Linked DNA regions of Variovorax paradoxus EPS. The protein of the gene in region 1 interacts with the protein of each later gene in a pairwise test. Links are inferred from orthologs where the notes say so. Each region holds a gene or a part of one and is shown on either strand. Other genes may lie near its edges. The genes, in order: acpP and VARPA_RS17625.

Evidence for each region.
Region 2: the proteins of acpP (region 1) and VARPA_RS17625 interact in binary tests that used the Escherichia coli proteins (3 or more experiments, as listed by UniProt). The link is inferred for Variovorax paradoxus EPS from one-to-one orthologs.

Annotation. Positions count from the first base shown.
Region 1 is NC_014931.1:1,702,225-1,705,409, reverse strand. What follows is about bases 56-2,920. They hold acpP (acyl carrier protein), read right to left. Parts: upstream 1,676-2,920; coding sequence 1,436-1,675; downstream 56-1,435. Other genes in these bases: fabD (ACP S-malonyltransferase), read right to left, coding at 2,546-2,920; fabG (3-oxoacyl-ACP reductase FabG), read right to left, coding at 1,775-2,518; fabF (beta-ketoacyl-ACP synthase II), read right to left, coding at 95-1,339; VARPA_RS07680 (hypothetical protein), read right to left, coding at 56-81. Outside these bases: more of VARPA_RS07680, read right to left, coding at 1-55; more of fabD, read right to left, coding at 2,921-3,185. UniProt on the Escherichia coli protein: Carrier of the growing fatty acid chain in fatty acid biosynthesis.
Region 2 is NC_014931.1:3,808,046-3,811,301, reverse strand. What follows is about bases 146-3,081. They hold VARPA_RS17625 (YbgC/FadM family acyl-CoA thioesterase), read right to left. Parts: upstream 1,875-3,081; coding sequence 1,416-1,874; downstream 146-1,415. Other genes in these bases: VARPA_RS17620 (pyridoxal phosphate-dependent aminotransferase), read right to left, coding at 1,936-3,081; tolQ (protein TolQ), read right to left, coding at 697-1,419; VARPA_RS17635 (ExbD/TolR family protein), read right to left, coding at 241-681; VARPA_RS17640 (cell envelope integrity protein TolA), read right to left, coding at 146-237. Outside these bases: more of VARPA_RS17640, read right to left, coding at 1-145; more of VARPA_RS17620, read right to left, coding at 3,082-3,132; transcription antitermination factor NusB, read right to left, coding at 3,129-3,256.

The DNA.
Region 1 (3,185 bases):
CAAGGTCCAGAGAACGACAAGAATCCGGGTAGCGCCACGCGAGCGCCCCACCGGATAGGTCACCGACGGCGCGCTGTGCATGAGAGAGCAATGCTCAAGCGCGCTTGAACACCAGCGTGCCGTTGGTGCCGCCGAAGCCGAAGTTGTTCTTGACCGCGACATCGATCTTCAGATCGCGCGCCTCGTTGGCGCAGTAGTCGAGATCGCACTCCGGATCCTGGTTGAAGATGTTGATGGTCGGCGGGCTCTTCTGCTCGTGCAGTGCAAGCACCGTGAACACCGATTCGATGCCACCCGCGCCGCCCAGCAAGTGGCCGGTCATGGACTTGGTCGAATTCACGACGAGCTTCTTCGCGTGATCGCCGAAGGCGAGCTTGACCGCGTTGGTCTCGTTCAGGTCGCCGATCTGCGTCGAGGTGCCGTGCGCGTTCAGGTATTGGACCTGGTCGGCATTGACACCCGCGTTGGCCAGTGCCATCGCCATCGAGCGGCGGGGGCCGTCGACGTCGGGCGCGGTCATGTGGTACGCGTCGCCGGTCAGGCCGAAGCCCGCGACTTCCGCATAGATCTTGGCGCCGCGCGCCTTGGCGTGTTCGTACTCCTCGAGCACCAGCACGCCGGCGCCCTCGCCCAGCACGAAACCGTCGCGGTCCTTGTCCCACGGGCGCGAGGCCGTGGCGGGATCGTCGTTGCGCGTGCTCAGTGCACGAGGCGCGGTGAAGCCACCGATGCCGAGCGGCGAAATGGTCGACTCGGCGCCGCCCGCAATCATGACGTCGGCATCGCCGTACTCGATCATGCGTGCCGACGTGCCAATGGCATGCAGGCCCGTGGTGCAGGCGGTGACGACGGCGATGTTCGGGCCTTTGAAGCCGTACTTGATCGACACATGCCCCGAGATCATGTTAATGATCGATGCCGGCACGAAAAACGGCGAAATGCGGCGCGGGCCGCGGCTCGCGTATTCGGCGTGCGTCTCTTCGATCATCGGCAGACCGCCGATGCCCGAGCCGATGTTGCAGCCGATGCGAACGGCCTTTTCATAGGACAGCGCTTCGCCGGTCGGCAGTCCGCTGTCCTGCACCGCCTGGATGGCGGCGGCAAGCCCCAGATGAATGAAGCGGTCCATGTGACGCGCTTCTTTCTCCGAGATGTATTGGGTGATGTCGAAACCCTTCACCTCACCGGCGAACTTGCAGGCGAAGGCGCTTGCATCGAACGCGGTGATGTTCGCAATGCCCGACTTCCCGGCCAACAAGTTGGCCCAGGATTCGGTTGCGGTGTTTCCGACAGGAGCGATGCAACCGAGTCCGGTCACGACGACGCGGCGTTTGGTCATGCCGGCAAACCTTTCTGGAAGCGCTGAACAGTTGCTGGTCGGCGCGTGCGGTTCGATAAAAAGCCGCCGGCCGCAATCGCAGTGTCAGCTGGCCAATCAGGCCTTTTGATTCTTGGTGGCGTAGTCGACGGCGTTTTGCACCGTGGTGATCTTCTCGGCATCTTCATCGGGGATCTCAATGCCGAACTCGTCTTCGAGTGCCATCACGAGTTCGACCGTGTCGAGCGAGTCAGCGCCGAGGTCGGCCACGAAGGCCTTTTCGTTCGTCACTTGGGACTCTTCCACGCCGAGTTGCTCGGCGATGATTTTCTTGACACGTGCTTCGATATCGCTCATTTGGTTCCCTCTGAGGGTTGTAGGTAATCGGTGGATTTTAGCCGGGCGGATTGTGGCATTTGCCTCACCCCCGGTACGGGAAAAGATTGCGCCTTGCGGCTACATGTGCATGCCGCCATTCACATGCAACTCCTGCCCGGTCACGTAGGACGCCTGGGGCGATGCGAGGTACGCCACCGCATGCGCGATGTCGGCCGGCTTGCCCAGATGTCCCAGCGGGATCTGCTGCAGAAGTGCTTGTTGCTGCGCCTCGGGGAGGCTTGCCGTCATGTCGGTTTCGATGAAGCCCGGCGCGACGCAATTGACGGTGATGTTACGGCTGCCCAATTCGCGGGCCAGGGCGCGGGTCATGCCCGCGACGCCCGCCTTGGCGGCTGCGTAGTTGGCCTGGCCGGCATTGCCGGAGGCGCCCACCACGCTCGTGATGCTGATGATGCGGCCGTAGCGCTGCTTCATCATCGGGCGAATCACTGCGCGCGAGAGGCGGAAGACGGCCTTGAGATTGGTGTCGAGCACCGCATCCCAGTCGTCGTCCTTCATTCGCATCGCAAGCGTGTCGCGCGTGATGCCGGCGTTGTTGACCAGCACGTGGATCGAACCGTAGGCCTGCACGATCTCGTCGATCAGAGCTTCGACGGCTGCGGCGTCATTCACATTGAGTGCACGGCCACGGCCATCGAATGCGCTCAGGGCCGACGTGATCTTGGCCGCGCTGTCTTCGGTGGTGCCGGTGCCGACGACCTTCAGGCCGCGCTGCGCCAGCTCGAGCGCAATCGCTGCGCCGATGCCGCGCGATGCGCCGGTGACCAGGGCAACTTGCCCTTCGAATTTGGGAGTGCTCATATAAAAAGTATCGGGGCCTTGCGCCATTCAGGCGGCGAGCGATTGTCGGGTGTCCGCGAGCGTCGCCGGGTCGTACACCGACGCAGCTTCCAGATCGGGGGCGATGCGCTTGACCATGCCGGCCAGCACCTTGCCGGGCCCGCACTCGATGATGGCGGCTACACCGCGCAGTTTCAAGGCCTGCACGCTTTCGACCCAGCGAACCGGGCCGGCGGCCTGACGCACCAGAGCGTCGCGGATGCGATCCGGATCATTCTCGACAGCCACGTCGATGTTGTTCAGCACCGGAATCTGCGGCGCGGCGAGCGTGAGGGTGGCGAGTTTTTCGCGCAGCGCCTCGGCAGCGGGCTTCATCAGACTCGAATGGAATGGCGCCGAAACAGGCAGCAGCAGCGCGCGCTTCGCGCCATTGGCCTTGAGCAGTTCGCAAGCCTTGTCGACAGCGGCCTTGCTGCCGGCGATCACGGTCTGCGCAGGGTCGTTGAAATTCACGGCCTCGACAATTTCAGCGCTGCCTGCGCCGAAGGAAGCCGTCGCTTCCGCGCAGCCCGCCACGACCTTGCCGGACTCCATGCCCAGCACGGCAGCCATGGCGCCGACACCGACAGGAACGGCCTGCTGCATGGCCTGCGCACGGAAACGCACCAGCGGGGCGGCTTGCGCCAGC
Region 2 (3,256 bases), 2.1 Mb from region 1 along the record:
CGGCGCGGGCGCAGGCGTCGGCGCCTCCGGTGCGGACAGGCGCGGCGCGGCCTGTTGCACGGTGGAGGACCACAGCTCCGCATCGACAGCGCCTTCGTCGGCGTCGCTGCGCCAGCGCACCCCCCACGTCAGCGCCGCGATCAGCAGCGCATGCGCGATGAGGGCGAGCACGACGGCGCGCGGCGTGCCGCGCTGCGGGGGCGGCGCGAACTCGGGGCGATCCAGTGCGAGCGACATGCCTTATTTGCCGCCCGTGGTCGTGACCGACAGGCCCACGCGCTCGATGCCGCTGCGCTTGAGCTGGTTCATCGCCTTCACGACGGTTTCGTACTTCACCGACTTGTCGGCGCTGATGACCACCGGACGCTGGGCGTCGCCGCCCTGCGCCTGCTTGGCGGCAGCGCCGATCTGGGTCATGGGAATGGAGGTATTGCCCGTGCTGCCGGTGGACGGGTCCTTCTTGATCTGCACTTCGTCATCGCTCTTGATGACGATCTCGATGGGCTTGTCGGGCTGCTTGTTGGCGCGGTCGACCGAGGGCAGGTTGATCACGCTCGGCGTGATGAGCGGCGCGGTGACCATGAAGATGATCAGCAGCACCAGCATCACGTCGATGAACGGGACCATGTTGATCTCGTTGATCGTCCGGCGGCCACGGCCCCGGGATGAAACGGCGGGCATGCGCTCGGACTCCGCTCAGCGGTTGGCCGGAGCCACCGTGGTTGCCGCGGCGGCCGCGCCCGGGTTGGCCGAGAGGTTGCGCTGCAGGATGTTGGAGAACTCCTCGATGTAGGTCTCGAGGGCGATGGCGATCTTGTCGATCTCGCGGGCGAAGCGGTTGTAGCCGACCACCGCGGGAATCGCGGCGAAGAGGCCGATGGCGGTGGCCACCAGCGCTTCGGCAATGCCGGGCGCCACGGTGGCCAGCGTCACCTGCGTGAGCGCGGCCAGGCCGGTGAAGGCATGCATGATCCCCCAGACCGTGCCGAAGAGACCCACATACGGCGACACCGAGCCGACGGTCGCGAGGAACGAGAGGTTCTGCTCGGCCGCATCGAGCTCGCGCTGGAAGCTCGCACGCATCGCGCGGCGGGCGCCGTCCAGCAGCGTGGCGGGGTCGCTCACATGGCGTTCGCGCAGTTTTTGGTATTCGCGCATGCCCGAGGCGAAGATGCGCTCCATCGGTCCCGCGAACTTGGCGTTCTGGGCGGCCGAGGCGAACAGCTCGTTCAGGCTGGTGCCCGACCAGAACTCGCGCTCGAAGTCGTCGTTCAGCGCGCGCATGCGCCGCAGCGCGAAGTACTTGCGGATGATCGCGGCCCAGCTGGCAATCGAGACGATCACGAGCAGCAGCACGACCATTTGCACCACGAAGCTGGCGTGGAGCAGGAGGTTGATGATGGATAGATCTTGGTTCATGGCTTGAAAGGTTGAGTCATGGAGCCGCCGCAGCGCTCGAGGGTTCCCGAAACCCGGGAAGGGATGCGTGCGGGACGCAAAGTGGCGGCATTCACCCACCCGATACGGATCGTGCCTTCGCACAGCAAGACCGGTGCCGCGGCGCCGATTCGCTCTTGCTCTGTTTTTGATAGCACTTGCTGTCCGATTATCAATGAGGCAGTGCCCAATTGTTGAAGATCGGCTGTGACCAGCAGTTCGTCGTCGAGCCGGGAGGGCCGATGGTATTTGAGCTGCGTTTCGCTCACCACGAACTGGCCGCCGGTTTCTTCCTTGAGCTTGCGCTGCTCGACGCCCAGGGAGCGCAGCCACTCGGTGCGCCCGCGCTCCATGAACTTCAGGTAGTTGGCATAGAACACGATGCCGCCGGCGTCGGTGTCTTCCCAGTAGACGCGGATCGGAAACGCGTAGCTCATCGGCATGCCTCCGTGCTTTGCACTGCGGCGCGAGCTTGCTTGGGGCGGCCCTGCGCTGCGCTCATTGCGCCCGGTTCTCGGCCATTGCGCGCAGGCGCTCGACGGCTTCTTTCAGATGTTCCATCGAACTCGCGGTGGAGAAGCGCACGAACTTCGCCGTTTCTGCCGTGCCGAAATCGCGGCCGGGCGTGACGGCGACGTGGGCGCGCTTCATGGTCTCGAAGGCGAAATCCCAGCTGCCCGAGATGCCAAGCTTCTCGGCGAAGCTGGTGCAGTCGGCCCAGGCGTAGAAGGCGCCATCGGGCACCACGGGCACGTTCAAGCCCAGGGCGTCGAGTTGCGGAATGAACCAGTCGCGTCGCGCCTTGAACTCGGCGCGGCGGCGTTCGTACTCGGCGATGCTCGCATCCTCGAAGCAGGCGAGCGCCGCATATTGCGACACCGTGCTCGCGCAGATGAAGAGGTTCTGCGCGAGGCGCTCGACCACCGGCACCAGCACTTCGGGCACCACCAGCCAGCCCAGGCGCCAGCCGGTCATGTTGAAGTACTTGCTGAAGCTGTTGATGCTGATGACGTTGTCGTCGATGGCCAGCGCGGTCTGCCCGAAGGCGTCGTCGTAGGACAGGCCCAGGTAGATCTCGTCGATCAGCGTGATGCCGCCGCGGTCGGACACGACCTTGTGGATGCGGCGCAGCTCGTCGGGCGCGATCGAGGTGCCGGTCGGATTGGAGGGCGAGGCGAGCAGCACGCCGCGCGTCTTCTCGGTCCAGGCGGCCTCGACCTTGGCGGCGGTGAGCTGGAAGCGCTCTTCGGCCGTCGTCGGGATGAGCACCGCCTTGCCGTCCGCCGCACTCACGAAGTGGCGGTTGCAGGGATAGCTCGGGTCGGGCAGCAGGATCTCGTCACCCGATTCGATCAGCGCGAGGCAGGCGAGCTGCAGTGCGGCCGAAGCGCCGGCCGTCACCACGATGCGGCGGGCGGGCACGTCGACGTTGAATCGCTCGCGGTACCAGCCGCTGATGCGTTCGCGCAGATGGTCGAGGCCAGTCGCCTGCGTGTACTGCGTGGCGCCCGCGCGCACGGCGCGCAGGGCGGCTTCCTGTACCAGCGGAGGCGCGGTGAAATCGGGCTCGCCGATGTTCAGGAAGATCATCGGCCGGTCGGTGTGCGCCACTTCGCGCGCCAGCGCCCCGGCAGCCTTCGCCACCTCCATCACATAGAAGGGCTCGATGCGCTCCGCGCGCGTCGAAATCCTCATGCTTTCGCCTTGCCGGAAGCGCGATCCGCTTCCACTTCGAGGGGGCGCAACTGCGGCGCGAGGCCGTTGAGTACCGCGTTCACGTACTTGTGGCCGTCCGTGCCGCCGAATTCCTTGGCGAGCT